4 regions of the Lysinibacillus sp. EB106-09-02-XG168 genome follow, and region 1 is predicted to be linked to each of the others. Evidence: a T-box and tRNA genes for the amino acid it is inferred to sense, from the RefSeq annotation. Region 1 holds a T-box; the other regions hold tRNA genes.
The links. The T-box of region 1 lies ahead of AC3WSO_RS17845 (valine--tRNA ligase). A T-box ahead of a tRNA ligase gene usually reads a tRNA of that ligase, here a tRNA-Val.

Region 1 (3,225 bases):
GGCATGCTAGAAAACTTTTTCTAGCATGCCTTTTTTCTGTTACGGCAGGCGCTTTCTTAGAGGCGTCCGATGTGCCGCTTCCTTTGGGCACTATACAAAATCCGAACGCATTGTCTCTTTGCGCGAGATCAAAGAGACAGCTCCATAATATACACCAAGACGAAATTGATTAATCATCCTATAGCATACTATCCTTCGAAGCTTCATATGATGCAAGAGGAGGGATTATTATCGAACACAAAACTTGGAATATGAGTGAAACTTTTTGTTTTCCTGGTTATGGCTGCCCAACAGAAATAGCAGCTGTACAAATTAAGCCACGGTGGCAGACAACGCAGCTAGAAGATTCTCTACGATTAATGGGTATTTATCATATCACAGCACATGTTCGCTTTGATTTTCAAGACATGCAAGCTTACATGGGTGATGATGAATTAGTACAAATCGATACGCTAGATATTCAAGGAGATACTGGTTATTTTGAGTATGCAGTTCCTTTAAATGTAGATTTACCAAAGGATGCAACTATTGAAGATTTAATGGTAAAGGATATTCGACCTGTTCTGACGAATCAGATGTGTCAACTTGAGTGGACGGTTACAAGTGTTTTTAATGAGCCTGAGCTTGCGTTAGAAAAAGCGCACGTTTTTGAAAAACAGTCTGTCAATGCCTCAGCTCAAATTGAGAACGGGGACCTTGCAAAAGAAACGGCACAAGTAAAACAACCTACAACTGCAGTAGCTTCGAATCAAGAAGAAAAAACCATAGCTGCAGTAGCTTCAGCACAAGAGGAAAAATCAAAGACTGTTTCATTTGCAGTTCAAAAGGAAAAGTCTGAAGCAATAGTTGCTTCAGACAAAAAAGAAAAGCCTGCATCAAAAATAATGTTGAGGGAGTCCTCAAGTAATATTGTAGTCCGTGAATCTAGTTCCTGGCATGAAGTGCCATCGATGATCTGGGATTTAACCGAAGACTATACACCGCTAAAGGTTCGTGTTTCAAATGATTTCATTCAAAAGTAAATAGCATATAAGTAAAAGGAGCAATAAGATGATGAAATCCCCAGATGTTGGAATGATGATGACACGTATAAACTGAAAAGCACAAATTGGAACAATTATCGTTTTGCAATAAAAACGAAATTGTCGTAGCCATGGTGGTAAAAGCCAAGGATTATACTTACGTCGTCGCATTTGAATTTTCACTTCCTTTTCTAGTAGTGCTTCCTAAAAAATGACTAAATCACTTGAAAAATTGCACGATTTTGGGGTACAATGTGAAAAAGTTGAATATAAATGCAAATGCTATGACAGGGAAGAGTAAATTATTTGTACATTTTAAGAGAGGAAACGGTAGCTGAAAAGTTTCTATTTGTACCTAGTTGAATGTAGCCCTCGAGCAGCTTTAGTGAACTAACAGTAGTTAAAGCCGGTTAAACACCGTTACCGAATTGAGAGCCAGTAGTAAAGGCTTAAGCAAGTAGTACATTTTTCTGATGAAACGTATGATAGCTTAACTCGCCTCTGCTGGAATTAAAGGTGGTACCGCGAACTTAAACTCCTTCGTCCTTTTTGACGTTAGGAGTTTTTTTATTTTTATTAATCTTTTTGTAAATGTCCTTTTACATGAGACATAAAAACAGAATGATTGGTACTATCTCACCCAAAAAAATTATTAAGTTAACAGGAGGAGTCAAAATGACAGAAAACATTTCAATGCCAACAAAATATGATCCACAGTCCATTGAAGCAGGTCGTTATGAATGGTGGTTACAAGGGAAATTTTTTGAGGCGCAGCCTACAAGTGAAAAGGAGCCTTATTCTATCGTTATTCCACCACCGAATGTAACAGGTAGACTACACCTTGGCCATGCTTGGGATACAACATTACAAGATATTTTAATTCGTATGAAGCGTATGCAAGGTTATGATGCACTTTGGTTACCAGGAATGGACCATGCAGGTATTGCGACACAAGCAAAAGTAGAAGCTAAATTACGAGAAGAAAATATTACACGTTATGATTTAGGTCGTGAAAAATTCCTCGAAAAAACATGGGAATGGAAAGAAGAATATGCTGGGCATATTCGTGATCAATGGGCGAAGCTTGGTCTTGGATTAGATTACTCTCGCGAGCGTTTCACACTTGATGAAGGTCTTTCTGATGCAGTTAAAACTGTTTTCGTTCAATTATATGAAAAAGGCCTAATCTATCGTGGCGAACGCATTATTAACTGGGACCCAGCTGCAAAAACAGCATTATCAGATATTGAAGTTATCTATAAAGATATTCAAGGTGCATTCTATCATATGAAATATCCATTAGCTGATGGATCAGGATATGTGGAAGTAGCAACTACACGTCCCGAAACAATGCTAGGTGACTCTGGGGTAGCTGTTCACCCGAATGATGAGCGCTATCAACACTTAATCGGTAAAACAGTTATTTTACCAATCGTAGGTCGTGAAATTCCAATCGTAGCAGATGACTACGTAGATTTGGAATTCGGTACTGGGGTTGTAAAAATGACACCAGCACACGATCCTAATGACTTTGAGGTTGGTAACCGCCACAACTTAGAACGCATTCTTGTTATGAATGAAGATGGTACTATGAACGAGCTTGCTGGCAAGTATAACGGTATGGATCGTTTTGAATGTCGTAAGCAAATCGTAGCTGATTTACAAGAAGCTGGTGTGCTTATTCGTATTGAAGAGCATACACATTCTGTAGGGCACTCTGAGCGTTCTGGTGCTGTTGTAGAGCCATATCTTTCTGCACAATGGTTCGTAAAAATGCAACCACTTGCTGATGCTTCACTTACTCTTCAAAAAGATGAAGAAGGGCAAGTAAACTTTGTACCATCTCGTTTTGAAAACACATATTCTCGCTGGATGGAAAACATTCGTGACTGGTGTATCTCTCGTCAATTATGGTGGGGTCATCAAATCCCTGCTTGGTATCACAATGAAACAGGTGAAGTTTACGTAGGTAAAGAAGCACCAGTAGATGCAGAAAATTGGACGCAAGATGAAGACGTATTAGATACATGGTTCTCGTCAGCACTATGGCCATTTTCTACAATGGGTTGGCCAGATGAGACTAACGAAGAATTTAAGCGTTACTATCCAACAAGCACACTTGTAACTGGTTATGATATTATTTTCTTCTGGGTTTCTCGCATGATCTTCCAAGGTCTTGAATTTACAGGTCAGCGCCCATTCA
Region 2 (3,225 bases), 350 kb from region 1:
GGTGCTCTTGAGCGTGCAAGCGCATGAGAGCCGCAGTGAATAGGCCCAGGCGACTGTTTAGCAAAAACACAGGTCTCTGCAAAACCGTAAGGTGACGTATAGGGGCTGACGCCTGCCCGGTGCTGGAAGGTTAAGAGGAGTGGTTAGCGCAAGCGAAGCTGCGAATTGAAGCCCCAGTAAACGGCGGCCGTAACTATAACGGTCCTAAGGTAGCGAAATTCCTTGTCGGGTAAGTTCCGACCCGCACGAAAGGCGTAACGATCTGGGCACTGTCTCAACGAGAGACTCGGTGAAATTATAGTACCTGTGAAGATGCAGGTTACCCGCGACAGGACGGAAAGACCCCGTGGAGCTTTACTGTAGCCTGATATTGAATTTTGGTACAACTTGTACAGGATAGGTAGGAGCCAGAGATCTCGGAGCGCCAGCTTCGAAGGAGGCGTCGGTGGGATACTACCCTGGTTGTATTGAAATTCTAACCCATGCCCCTTAGCGGGGCAGGAGACAGTGTCAGGCGGACAGTTTGACTGGGGCGGTCGCCTCCTAAAAGGTAACGGAGGCGCCCAAAGGTTCCCTCAGAATGGTTGGAAATCATTCGTAGAGTGTAAAGGCACAAGGGAGCTTGACTGCGAGACCTACAAGTCGAGCAGGGTCGAAAGACGGGCTTAGTGATCCGGTGGTTCCGCATGGAAGGGCCATCGCTCAACGGATAAAAGCTACCCCGGGGATAACAGGCTTATCTCCCCCAAGAGTCCACATCGACGGGGAGGTTTGGCACCTCGATGTCGGCTCATCGCATCCTGGGGCTGTAGTCGGTCCCAAGGGTTGGGCTGTTCGCCCATTAAAGCGGTACGCGAGCTGGGTTCAGAACGTCGTGAGACAGTTCGGTCCCTATCCGTCGTGGGCGTAGGAAATTTGAGAGGAGCTGTCCTTAGTACGAGAGGACCGGGATGGACACACCGCTGGTGTACCAGTTGTCTTGCCAAAGGCATCGCTGGGTAGCTATGTGTGGACGGGATAAGTGCTGAAAGCATCTAAGCATGAAGCCCCCCTCAAGATGAGATTTCCCATTACGCAAGTAAGTAAGATCCCTCAAAGACGATGAGGTAGATAGGTTCGAGGTGGAAGTGTGGTGACACATGGAGCTGACGAATACTAATCGATCGAGGACTTAACCAACATGTTTGAAACATTCAATGCACCGTTTATCCAGTTTTGAAAGAACAAGAAAGTTTTTTAAAAAAAGCTTGCAATTATAACGAAATGTGTTATAATAAATCTTGTCTTTGAAAATAGTCTAGTGATGATGGCAAAGAGGTCACACCCGTTCCCATACCGAACACGGAAGTTAAGCTCTTTAGCGCCGATGGTAGTTGGGGGCTTCCCCCTGTGAGAGTAGGACGTCGCTAGGCATAATACCCAGGAGGATTAGCTCAGCTGGGAGAGCACCTGCCTTACAAGCAGGGGGTCGGCGGTTCGAGCCCGTCATCCTCCACCATTTGCCGGTGTAGCTCAGTTGGTAGAGCAACTGACTTGTAATCAGTAGGTCGTGGGTTCGACTCCTATCGCCGGCACCATAGTTTGAGCCATTAGCTCAGTTGGTAGAGCATCTGACTTTTAATCAGAGGGTCGAAGGTTCGAGTCCTTCATGGCTCACCATTTAAATTGCCAACAAAATATGCGGGTGTGGCGGAATTGGCAGACGCACTAGACTTAGGATCTAGCGCCGCAAGGCGTGGGGGTTCGACTCCCTTCACCCGCACCATATTTTAAATTTAATAATTGCCAGGATAAATAAATCTTATGCACATGCGGAAGTAGTTCAGTGGTAGAACACCACCTTGCCAAGGTGGGGGTCGCGAGTTCGAACCTCGTCTTCCGCTCCAAATGTGCCGGGGTGGCGGAACTGGCAGACGCACAGGACTTAAAATCCTGCGGTAGGTGACTACCGTGCCGGTTCGATTCCGGCCCTCGGCACCATTTTTTATAATTAGCGCCCGTAGCTCAATTGGATAGAGCGTCTGACTACGGATCAGAAGGTTATGGGTTCGACTCCTGTCGGGCGCGCCAAATTAATATTTATCGGAATGTAGCTCAGCTTGGTAGAGCACTTGGTTTGGGACCAAGGGGTCGTAGGTTCGAATCCTGTCATTCCGACCATTTTATGGGGCCTTAGCTCAGCTGGGAGAGCGCCTGCCTTGCACGCAGGAGGTCAGCGGTTCGATCCCGCTAGGCTCCACCATAAAAGATAACCAGTATAAAGATCCTGGCGGCGTAGCTCAGCTGGCTAGAGCGTACGGTTCATACCCGTAAGGTCGGGGGTTCGATCCCCTCTGCCGCCATCTTAAGGACCTTTAGCTCAGTTGGTTAGAGCAGACGGCTCATAACCGTCCGGTCGCAGGTTCGAGTCCTGCAAGGTCCACCATTTATATATTGTTACGGAGGTATACCCAAGTCTGGCTGAAGGGATCGGTCTTGAAAACCGACAGGCGGGTAACACCGCGCGGGGGTTCGAATCCCTCTACCTCCTCCAGTTTATTTTATAAATGGCGCTTAAAAAACTCGAAAAGAATATTTTATTAACGCGGGGTGGAGCAGTGGTAGCTCGTCGGGCTCATAACCCGAAGGTCGTTGGTTCAAATCCGGCCCCCGCAACCAAATGGTCCCGTGGTGTAGCGGTTAACATGCCTGCCTGTCACGCAGGAGATCGCCGGTTCGATCCCGGTCGGGACCGCCATTTTTTTAAAAATATGGGTCAGTAGCTCAGTTGGTAGAGCATTAGATTGAAGCTCTAAGTGTCGGCGGTTCGATTCCGTCCTGACCCACCATATGCGGGTGTAGTTTAATGGTAAAACCTCAGCCTTCCAAGCTGATGTCGTGAGTTCGATTCTCATCACCCGCTCCAATCTAAGGGCCTATAGCTCAGCTGGTTAGAGCGCACGCCTGATAAGCGTGAGGTCGATGGTTCGAGTCCATTTAGGCCCACCATTATTCCGAAGTAGCTCAGTTGGTAGTAGCACCTGACTGTTAATCAGGTTGTCGCAGGTTCGAGTCCTGCCTTCGGAGCCATTTTTTTGTGGGGAAGTACTCAAGAGGCTGAAGAGGCGCCCCTGCTAAGGGTGTAGGTCGGGTAACCGGCGCGAGGGTTCAAATCCCTCCTTCTCCGCCATTGGCCCGTTGGTCAAGTGGTTAAGACACCGCCCTTTCACGGCGGTAACACGGGTT
Region 3 (3,225 bases), 650 kb from region 1:
TTACAAAAACGTTCGTGCTGCTGGTGCATCACTTTGGATTACTACTGTAAAACAAATCTGATTATGTGTAAAATTTGTGTAAAACAAAATCAATTCTTATCGTTTTCTATCTTATTCTCAGGAAATGCAAAAAGCTCATAAACCCTATCATATCAAGGTTTATGAGCTTTCTTAACTTTTTTATCGTAACGTAAATTAAACTAAAGATACCGGTGGTCGGGGTCGAACCGACACTCCAAAGGAACACGATTTTGAGTCGTGCGCGTCTGCCAATTCCGCCACACCGGCACAATGGAGATAAAAAAAATCGGATAAACCGATTGAGTAATAAATTATGGAGGCGGCAACCGGATTTGAACCGGTGATAAAGGTGTTGCAGACCTGTGCCTTACCACTTGGCTATGCCGCCTTAATAATTGGAGCGGAAGACGAGGTTCGAACTCGCGACCCCCACCTTGGCAAGGTGGTGTTCTACCACTGAACTACTTCCGCAATAAATGGCTGGGATACCTGGATTCGAACCAGGGCGTGACGGAATCAAAATCCGTTGCCTTACCGCTTGGCTATATCCCAAAAGTTAAATATATAAATGGGGCGACTGATGGGAATCGAACCCACGAATGCCTGAACCACAATCAGGTGCGTTAACCACTTCGCCACAACCGCCATATTATTATATTTTATTATTTTAAATTAAATGGGGCGACTGATGGGAATCGAACCCACGAATGCCTGAACCACAATCAGGTGCGTTAACCACTTCGCCACAACCGCCATGAAATTAATTAATTGGCAGGGGCAGTAGGAATCGAACCCACATCAAAGGTTTTGGAGACCTCTATTCTACCGTTAAACTATGCCCCTATAAAAAACTGGTGGAGGGGGACGGATTCGAACCGCCGAACCCTAAGGAGCGGATTTACAGTCCGCCGCGTTTAGCCACTTCGCTACCCCTCCGGGAATACATGGTGCCGGCGATAGGAGTCGAACCCACGACCTACTGATTACAAGTCAGTTGCTCTACCAACTGAGCTACACCGGCAAAAAAATATGGTGGGTCAGGACGGAATCGAACCGCCGACACTTAGAGCTTCAATCTAATGCTCTACCAACTGAGCTACTGACCCATATTTTTAAAAAATGGCGGTCCCGACCGGGATCGAACCGGCGATCTCCTGCGTGACAGGCAGGCATGTTAACCGCTACACCACGGGACCATTTTGGTTGCGGGGGCCGGATTTGAACCAACGACCTTCGGGTTATGAGCCCGACGAGCTACCACTGCTCCACCCCGCGATAATAAGGTGATTTATTTAAATAATGGTGGAGGATGACGGGCTCGAACCGCCGACCCTCTGCTTGTAAGGCAGATGCTCTCCCAGCTGAGCTAATCCTCCATCTGGGTATTAAATGGTGACCCCTACGGGATTCGAACCCGTGTTACCGCCGTGAAAGGGCGGTGTCTTAACCACTTGACCAAGGGGCCATCGTTTGGAATGGAAAATCCTTAAAGTGCTGGCGGAGAGTAAGGGATTTGAACCCTTGAGACAGTGTTAACCGCCTACACGATTTCCAATCGTGCTCCTTCGGCCACTCGGACAACTCTCCAAGAATGGCTCCGAAGGCAGGACTCGAACCTGCGACAACCTGATTAACAGTCAGGTGCTACTACCAACTGAGCTACTTCGGAATAATTTTATCATATAGCCTAGCGACGTCCTACTCTCACAGGGGGAAGCCCCCAACTACCATCGGCGCTAAAGAGCTTAACTTCCGTGTTCGGTATGGGAACGGGTGTGACCTCTTTGCCATCATCACTAGACTATTTTGAAAGACAATACTTATTATAACATATCTTTGTTGAAGTTACAAGTATATTTTTAATAGTTTTTATTCTTTCAAAACTGGATAAACGGTGCATTGAATGTTTCAAACATTTTGGTTAAGTCCTCGATCGATTAGTATTCGTCAGCTCCATGTGTCACCACACTTCCACCTCGAACCTATCTACCTCATCGTCTTTGAGGGATCTTACTTACTTGCGTAATGGGAAATCTCATCTTGAGGGGGGCTTCATGCTTAGATGCTTTCAGCACTTATCCCGTCCACACATAGCTACCCAGCGATGCCTTTGGCAAGACAACTGGTACACCAGCGGTGTGTCCATCCCGGTCCTCTCGTACTAAGGACAGCTCCTCTCAAATTTCCTACGCCCACGACGGATAGGGACCGAACTGTCTCACGACGTTCTGAACCCAGCTCGCGTACCGCTTTAATGGGCGAACAGCCCAACCCTTGGGACCGACTACAGCCCCAGGATGCGATGAGCCGACATCGAGGTGCCAAACCTCCCCGTCGATGTGGACTCTTGGGGGAGATAAGCCTGTTATCCCCGGGGTAGCTTTTATCCGTTGAGCGATGGCCCTTCCATGCGGAACCACCGGATCACTAAGCCCGTCTTTCGACCCTGCTCGACTTGTAGGTCTCGCAGTCAAGCTCCCTTGTGCCTTTACACTCTACGAATGATTTCCAACCATTCTGAGGGAACCTTTGGGCGCCTCCGTTACCTTTTAGGAGGCGACCGCCCCAGTCAAACTGTCCGCCTGACACTGTCTCCTGCCCCGCTAAGGGGCATGGGTTAGAATTTCAATACAACCAGGGTAGTATCCCACCGACGCCTCCTTCGAAGCTGGCGCTCCGAGATCTCTGGCTCCTACCTATCCTGTACAAGTTGTACCAAAATTCAATATCAGGCTACAGTAAAGCTCCACGGGGTCTTTCCGTCCTGTCGCGGGTAACCTGCATCTTCACAGGTACTATAATTTCACCGAGTCTCTCGTTGAGACAGTGCCCAGATCGTTACGCCTTTCGTGCGGGTCGGAACTTACCCGACAAGGAATTTCGCTACCTTAGGACCGTTATAGTTACGGCCGCCGTTTACTGGGGCTTCAATTCGCAGCTTCGCTTGCGCTAACCACTCCTCTTAACCTTCCAGCACCGGGCAGGCGTCAGCCCCTATACGTCACCTTACGGTTTTGCAGAGACCTGTGTTTTTGCTAAACAGTCGCCTGGGCCTATTCACTGCGGCTCTCATGCGCTTGCACGCTCAAGAGCACCCCTTCTCCCGAAGTTACGGGGTCATTTTGCCGAGTTCCTTAACGAGAGTTCTCTCGCACACCTTAGGATTCTCTCCTCGACTACCTGTGTCGGTTTGCGGTACGGGCA
Region 4 (3,225 bases), 340 kb from region 1:
TGCTACTACCAACTGAGCTACTTCGGAATAATGGTGGGCCTAAATGGACTCGAACCATCGACCTCACGCTTATCAGGCGTGCGCTCTAACCAGCTGAGCTATAGGCCCTTAGATTGGAGCGGGTGATGAGAATCGAACTCACGACATCAGCTTGGAAGGCTGAGGTTTTACCATTAAACTACACCCGCATATGGTGGGTCAGGACGGAATCGAACCGCCGACACTTAGAGCTTCAATCTAATGCTCTACCAACTGAGCTACTGACCCATATTTTTAAAAAAATGGCGGTCCCGACCGGGATCGAACCGGCGATCTCCTGCGTGACAGGCAGGCATGTTAACCGCTACACCACGGGACCATTTGGTTGCGGGGGCCGGATTTGAACCAACGACCTTCGGGTTATGAGCCCGACGAGCTACCACTGCTCCACCCCGCGTTAATAAAATATTCTTTTCGAGTTTTTTAAGCGCCATTTATAAAATAAACTGGAGGAGGTAGAGGGATTCGAACCCCCGCGCGGTGTTACCCGCCTGTCGGTTTTCAAGACCGATCCCTTCAGCCAGACTTGGGTATACCTCCGTAACAATATATAAATGGTGGACCTTGCAGGACTCGAACCTGCGACCGGACGGTTATGAGCCGTCTGCTCTAACCAACTGAGCTAAAGGTCCTTAAGATGGCGGCAGAGGGGATCGAACCCCCGACCTTACGGGTATGAACCGTACGCTCTAGCCAGCTGAGCTACGCCGCCAGGATCTTTATACTGGTTATCTTTTATGGTGGAGCCTAGCGGGATCGAACCGCTGACCTCCTGCGTGCAAGGCAGGCGCTCTCCCAGCTGAGCTAAGGCCCCATAAAATGGTCGGAATGACAGGATTCGAACCTACGACCCCTTGGTCCCAAACCAAGTGCTCTACCAAGCTGAGCTACATTCCGATAAATATTAATTTGGCGCGCCCGACAGGAGTCGAACCCATAACCTTCTGATCCGTAGTCAGACGCTCTATCCAATTGAGCTACGGGCGCTAATTATAAAAAATGGTGCCGAGGGCCGGAATCGAACCGGCACGGTAGTCACCTACCGCAGGATTTTAAGTCCTGTGCGTCTGCCAGTTCCGCCACCCCGGCACATTTGGAGCGGAAGACGAGGTTCGAACTCGCGACCCCCACCTTGGCAAGGTGGTGTTCTACCACTGAACTACTTCCGCATGTGCATAAGATTTATTTATCCTGGCAATTATTAAATTTAAAATATGGTGCGGGTGAAGGGAGTCGAACCCCCACGCCTTGCGGCGCTAGATCCTAAGTCTAGTGCGTCTGCCAATTCCGCCACACCCGCATATTTTGTTGGCAATTTAAATGGTGAGCCATGAAGGACTCGAACCTTCGACCCTCTGATTAAAAGTCAGATGCTCTACCAACTGAGCTAATGGCTCAAACTATGGTGCCGGCGATAGGAGTCGAACCCACGACCTACTGATTACAAGTCAGTTGCTCTACCAACTGAGCTACACCGGCAAATGGTGGAGGATGACGGGCTCGAACCGCCGACCCCCTGCTTGTAAGGCAGGTGCTCTCCCAGCTGAGCTAATCCTCCTGGGTATTATGCCTAGCGACGTCCTACTCTCACAGGGGGAAGCCCCCAACTACCATCGGCGCTAAAGAGCTTAACTTCCGTGTTCGGTATGGGAACGGGTGTGACCTCTTTGCCATCATCACTAGACTATTAAGTTTTCGATATACGTCGTATCTTTTCGTCAGCCTCTGTCGCTCAGTCAGTCATGTACTTAAGTACGTCCTTCCCTATCTTCATCGCTTCCTCGAACTACTCGTATGTTGAAACCTTTATGTATTTCGTTTTGAAGTTTATTACCTGTCCTTCAAGACAAGAATTATTGTATAACGTTTTCTAGCATTATGCAATGCTTTTTTATAAAAAAAAGAAATTATTACTTTTTAGAGATATTTTTCGTTTCGTACGAGAAATTATCACTCTGCTATTTATTATAGCAATTGTTTAATTAAAAGAAAACTATTAATTTACTAGATGAGAATTAATCAACTATTTATATTCATTTTATAAATAAAAGGTACTAATTTTCGCTACAAGCTACTTCTTCCCCCAAAATCAATGCTTTACGACAGGAGTACTTGAGTAGCCCTTCGCTCCAATAAGTCACCGAAATAAGTATATACGAACAAAAATATCCAACAAAGATTATTCTTCTTAACATGTACGTAAATTATCATTTCAAAATTATTTAATTTATCCTCAATATTATTTATTGAACCTTTCATTTACTATATTTCACATGACAAACATTAAAGGCTTGAAAGTGCCCTTTGTAATCGATTAATTTCCTCAAATGTCGTTGCTGGACCAAAGGATATTCTAAAAAATTGGCGAGCCGCTTCCATAGAATAACCCATTGATAAAATCGCTTTTGTACCAGATTCACTATGAATATCACAGGCACTTCCTGTAGAAATACATATCCCCGCTTCATTTAATTTTAACAAAACGTATTGCCCTTCTACTCTTTTCATCAATACACCACAAATATTGGGCAATTGATCCTTACACTCAATGATCTGACACGTCTCTAGTAAATTCTCCTTAAAGTATTGACGTAATGCAGCATAATGCTGACGCTCATATTGATAATCTTCAATCGCCGTAGCAAAAGCGACAATAGCTGGGGTATCTAGTGTTCCTCCCCTTAGCCCGCGCTCATGTGTGACACCTGGTGCTAATGCAGGAACACGGAGCTCAGGATTCATATATATGGCACCACACCCTTTTGGCCCACCTATTTTATGCGCTGACACAGTAATAGCATCTACTTGCTGTTTTAACGAGAGTTTACAAAAGGATTGTACACAATCGACGTGTATAAGCACATTTGATTGTTTGGCCATTTCGGCAATTTCTTCTAGAGGTTGAATAGAACCTATCTCTGAATTTACATGTTGAATAGTGATTAAAGCCGTATCTTCTTGAATTGCTTTTCGTAGTTGCTCTACATGAATACAACCGTCTTGCTGTAAGGGTAACTTCGTAACCGTAAAACCCATTTTTTCAAGTGTATTTAAAGCCGCATGTACCGATGTGTGTTCAGCTTGGGATGATATAATGTGCTTCCCTTTATTTGAAGCTAAAGCTAATGACAAAATCGCAATTAAATTGCCCTCCGTTCCACTTCCCGTAAAAATGACACCATCACT

Region 2: it has a tRNA-Val gene. The T-box ahead of AC3WSO_RS17845 (valine--tRNA ligase) is inferred to sense a tRNA for this amino acid. The anticodon was not compared.
Region 3: it has a tRNA-Val gene. The T-box ahead of AC3WSO_RS17845 (valine--tRNA ligase) is inferred to sense a tRNA for this amino acid. The anticodon was not compared.
Region 4: it has a tRNA-Val gene. The T-box ahead of AC3WSO_RS17845 (valine--tRNA ligase) is inferred to sense a tRNA for this amino acid. The anticodon was not compared.

The regions. Positions count from the first base shown of each region.
Region 1 covers NZ_JBYTDN010000003.1:3,487,235-3,490,459, reverse strand. Annotated here, with positions in the region: gene AC3WSO_RS17855 (valyl-tRNA synthetase) at 252-1,022, shown strand; gene AC3WSO_RS17850 (YszA family small membrane protein) at 999-1,193, opposite strand; T-box leader at 1,298-1,573, shown strand; gene AC3WSO_RS17845 (valine--tRNA ligase) at 1,698-3,225, shown strand, end outside.
Region 2 covers NZ_JBYTDN010000003.1:3,833,509-3,836,733, reverse strand. Annotated here, with positions in the region: rRNA gene AC3WSO_RS19550 (23S ribosomal RNA) at 1-1,179, shown strand, start outside; rRNA gene rrf (5S ribosomal RNA) at 1,297-1,412, shown strand; tRNA gene AC3WSO_RS19540 (tRNA-Val) at 1,423-1,498, shown strand; tRNA gene AC3WSO_RS19535 (tRNA-Thr) at 1,502-1,577, shown strand; tRNA gene AC3WSO_RS19530 (tRNA-Lys) at 1,584-1,659, shown strand; tRNA gene AC3WSO_RS19525 (tRNA-Leu) at 1,681-1,765, shown strand; tRNA gene AC3WSO_RS19520 (tRNA-Gly) at 1,812-1,886, shown strand; tRNA gene AC3WSO_RS19515 (tRNA-Leu) at 1,892-1,980, shown strand; tRNA gene AC3WSO_RS19510 (tRNA-Arg) at 1,994-2,070, shown strand; tRNA gene AC3WSO_RS19505 (tRNA-Pro) at 2,084-2,160, shown strand; tRNA gene AC3WSO_RS19500 (tRNA-Ala) at 2,167-2,242, shown strand; tRNA gene AC3WSO_RS19495 (tRNA-Met) at 2,269-2,342, shown strand; tRNA gene AC3WSO_RS19490 (tRNA-Ile) at 2,349-2,425, shown strand; tRNA gene AC3WSO_RS19485 (tRNA-Ser) at 2,441-2,533, shown strand; tRNA gene AC3WSO_RS19480 (tRNA-Met) at 2,584-2,658, shown strand; tRNA gene AC3WSO_RS19475 (tRNA-Asp) at 2,662-2,737, shown strand; tRNA gene AC3WSO_RS19470 (tRNA-Phe) at 2,753-2,828, shown strand; tRNA gene AC3WSO_RS19465 (tRNA-Gly) at 2,832-2,905, shown strand; tRNA gene AC3WSO_RS19460 (tRNA-Ile) at 2,912-2,988, shown strand; tRNA gene AC3WSO_RS19455 (tRNA-Asn) at 2,993-3,069, shown strand; tRNA gene AC3WSO_RS19450 (tRNA-Ser) at 3,079-3,169, shown strand; tRNA gene AC3WSO_RS19445 (tRNA-Glu) at 3,172-3,225, shown strand, end outside.
Region 3 covers NZ_JBYTDN010000003.1:4,140,753-4,143,977, forward strand. Annotated here, with positions in the region: tRNA gene AC3WSO_RS20985 (tRNA-Leu) at 208-288, opposite strand; tRNA gene AC3WSO_RS20990 (tRNA-Cys) at 336-409, opposite strand; tRNA gene AC3WSO_RS20995 (tRNA-Gly) at 418-492, opposite strand; tRNA gene AC3WSO_RS21000 (tRNA-Gln) at 499-573, opposite strand; tRNA gene AC3WSO_RS21005 (tRNA-His) at 591-666, opposite strand; tRNA gene AC3WSO_RS21010 (tRNA-His) at 699-774, opposite strand; tRNA gene AC3WSO_RS21015 (tRNA-Trp) at 791-864, opposite strand; tRNA gene AC3WSO_RS21020 (tRNA-Tyr) at 874-957, opposite strand; tRNA gene AC3WSO_RS21025 (tRNA-Thr) at 967-1,042, opposite strand; tRNA gene AC3WSO_RS21030 (tRNA-Phe) at 1,052-1,127, opposite strand; tRNA gene AC3WSO_RS21035 (tRNA-Asp) at 1,142-1,217, opposite strand; tRNA gene AC3WSO_RS21040 (tRNA-Met) at 1,222-1,296, opposite strand; tRNA gene AC3WSO_RS21045 (tRNA-Val) at 1,322-1,397, opposite strand; tRNA gene AC3WSO_RS21050 (tRNA-Glu) at 1,412-1,486, opposite strand; tRNA gene AC3WSO_RS21055 (tRNA-Ser) at 1,517-1,608, opposite strand; tRNA gene AC3WSO_RS21060 (tRNA-Asn) at 1,614-1,690, opposite strand; rRNA gene rrf (5S ribosomal RNA) at 1,707-1,822, opposite strand; rRNA gene AC3WSO_RS21070 (23S ribosomal RNA) at 1,939-3,225, opposite strand, start outside.
Region 4 covers NZ_JBYTDN010000003.1:3,826,313-3,829,537, forward strand. Annotated here, with positions in the region: tRNA gene AC3WSO_RS19330 (tRNA-Asn) at 1-27, opposite strand, end outside; tRNA gene AC3WSO_RS19335 (tRNA-Ile) at 32-108, opposite strand; tRNA gene AC3WSO_RS19340 (tRNA-Gly) at 115-188, opposite strand; tRNA gene AC3WSO_RS19345 (tRNA-Phe) at 192-267, opposite strand; tRNA gene AC3WSO_RS19350 (tRNA-Asp) at 283-358, opposite strand; tRNA gene AC3WSO_RS19355 (tRNA-Met) at 362-436, opposite strand; tRNA gene AC3WSO_RS19360 (tRNA-Ser) at 487-579, opposite strand; tRNA gene AC3WSO_RS19365 (tRNA-Ile) at 595-671, opposite strand; tRNA gene AC3WSO_RS19370 (tRNA-Met) at 678-751, opposite strand; tRNA gene AC3WSO_RS19375 (tRNA-Ala) at 778-853, opposite strand; tRNA gene AC3WSO_RS19380 (tRNA-Pro) at 860-936, opposite strand; tRNA gene AC3WSO_RS19385 (tRNA-Arg) at 950-1,026, opposite strand; tRNA gene AC3WSO_RS19390 (tRNA-Leu) at 1,040-1,128, opposite strand; tRNA gene AC3WSO_RS19395 (tRNA-Gly) at 1,134-1,208, opposite strand; tRNA gene AC3WSO_RS19400 (tRNA-Leu) at 1,255-1,339, opposite strand; tRNA gene AC3WSO_RS19405 (tRNA-Lys) at 1,361-1,436, opposite strand; tRNA gene AC3WSO_RS19410 (tRNA-Thr) at 1,443-1,518, opposite strand; tRNA gene AC3WSO_RS19415 (tRNA-Val) at 1,522-1,597, opposite strand; rRNA gene rrf (5S ribosomal RNA) at 1,608-1,723, opposite strand; gene AC3WSO_RS19425 (cysteine desulfurase family protein) at 2,323-3,225, opposite strand, start outside.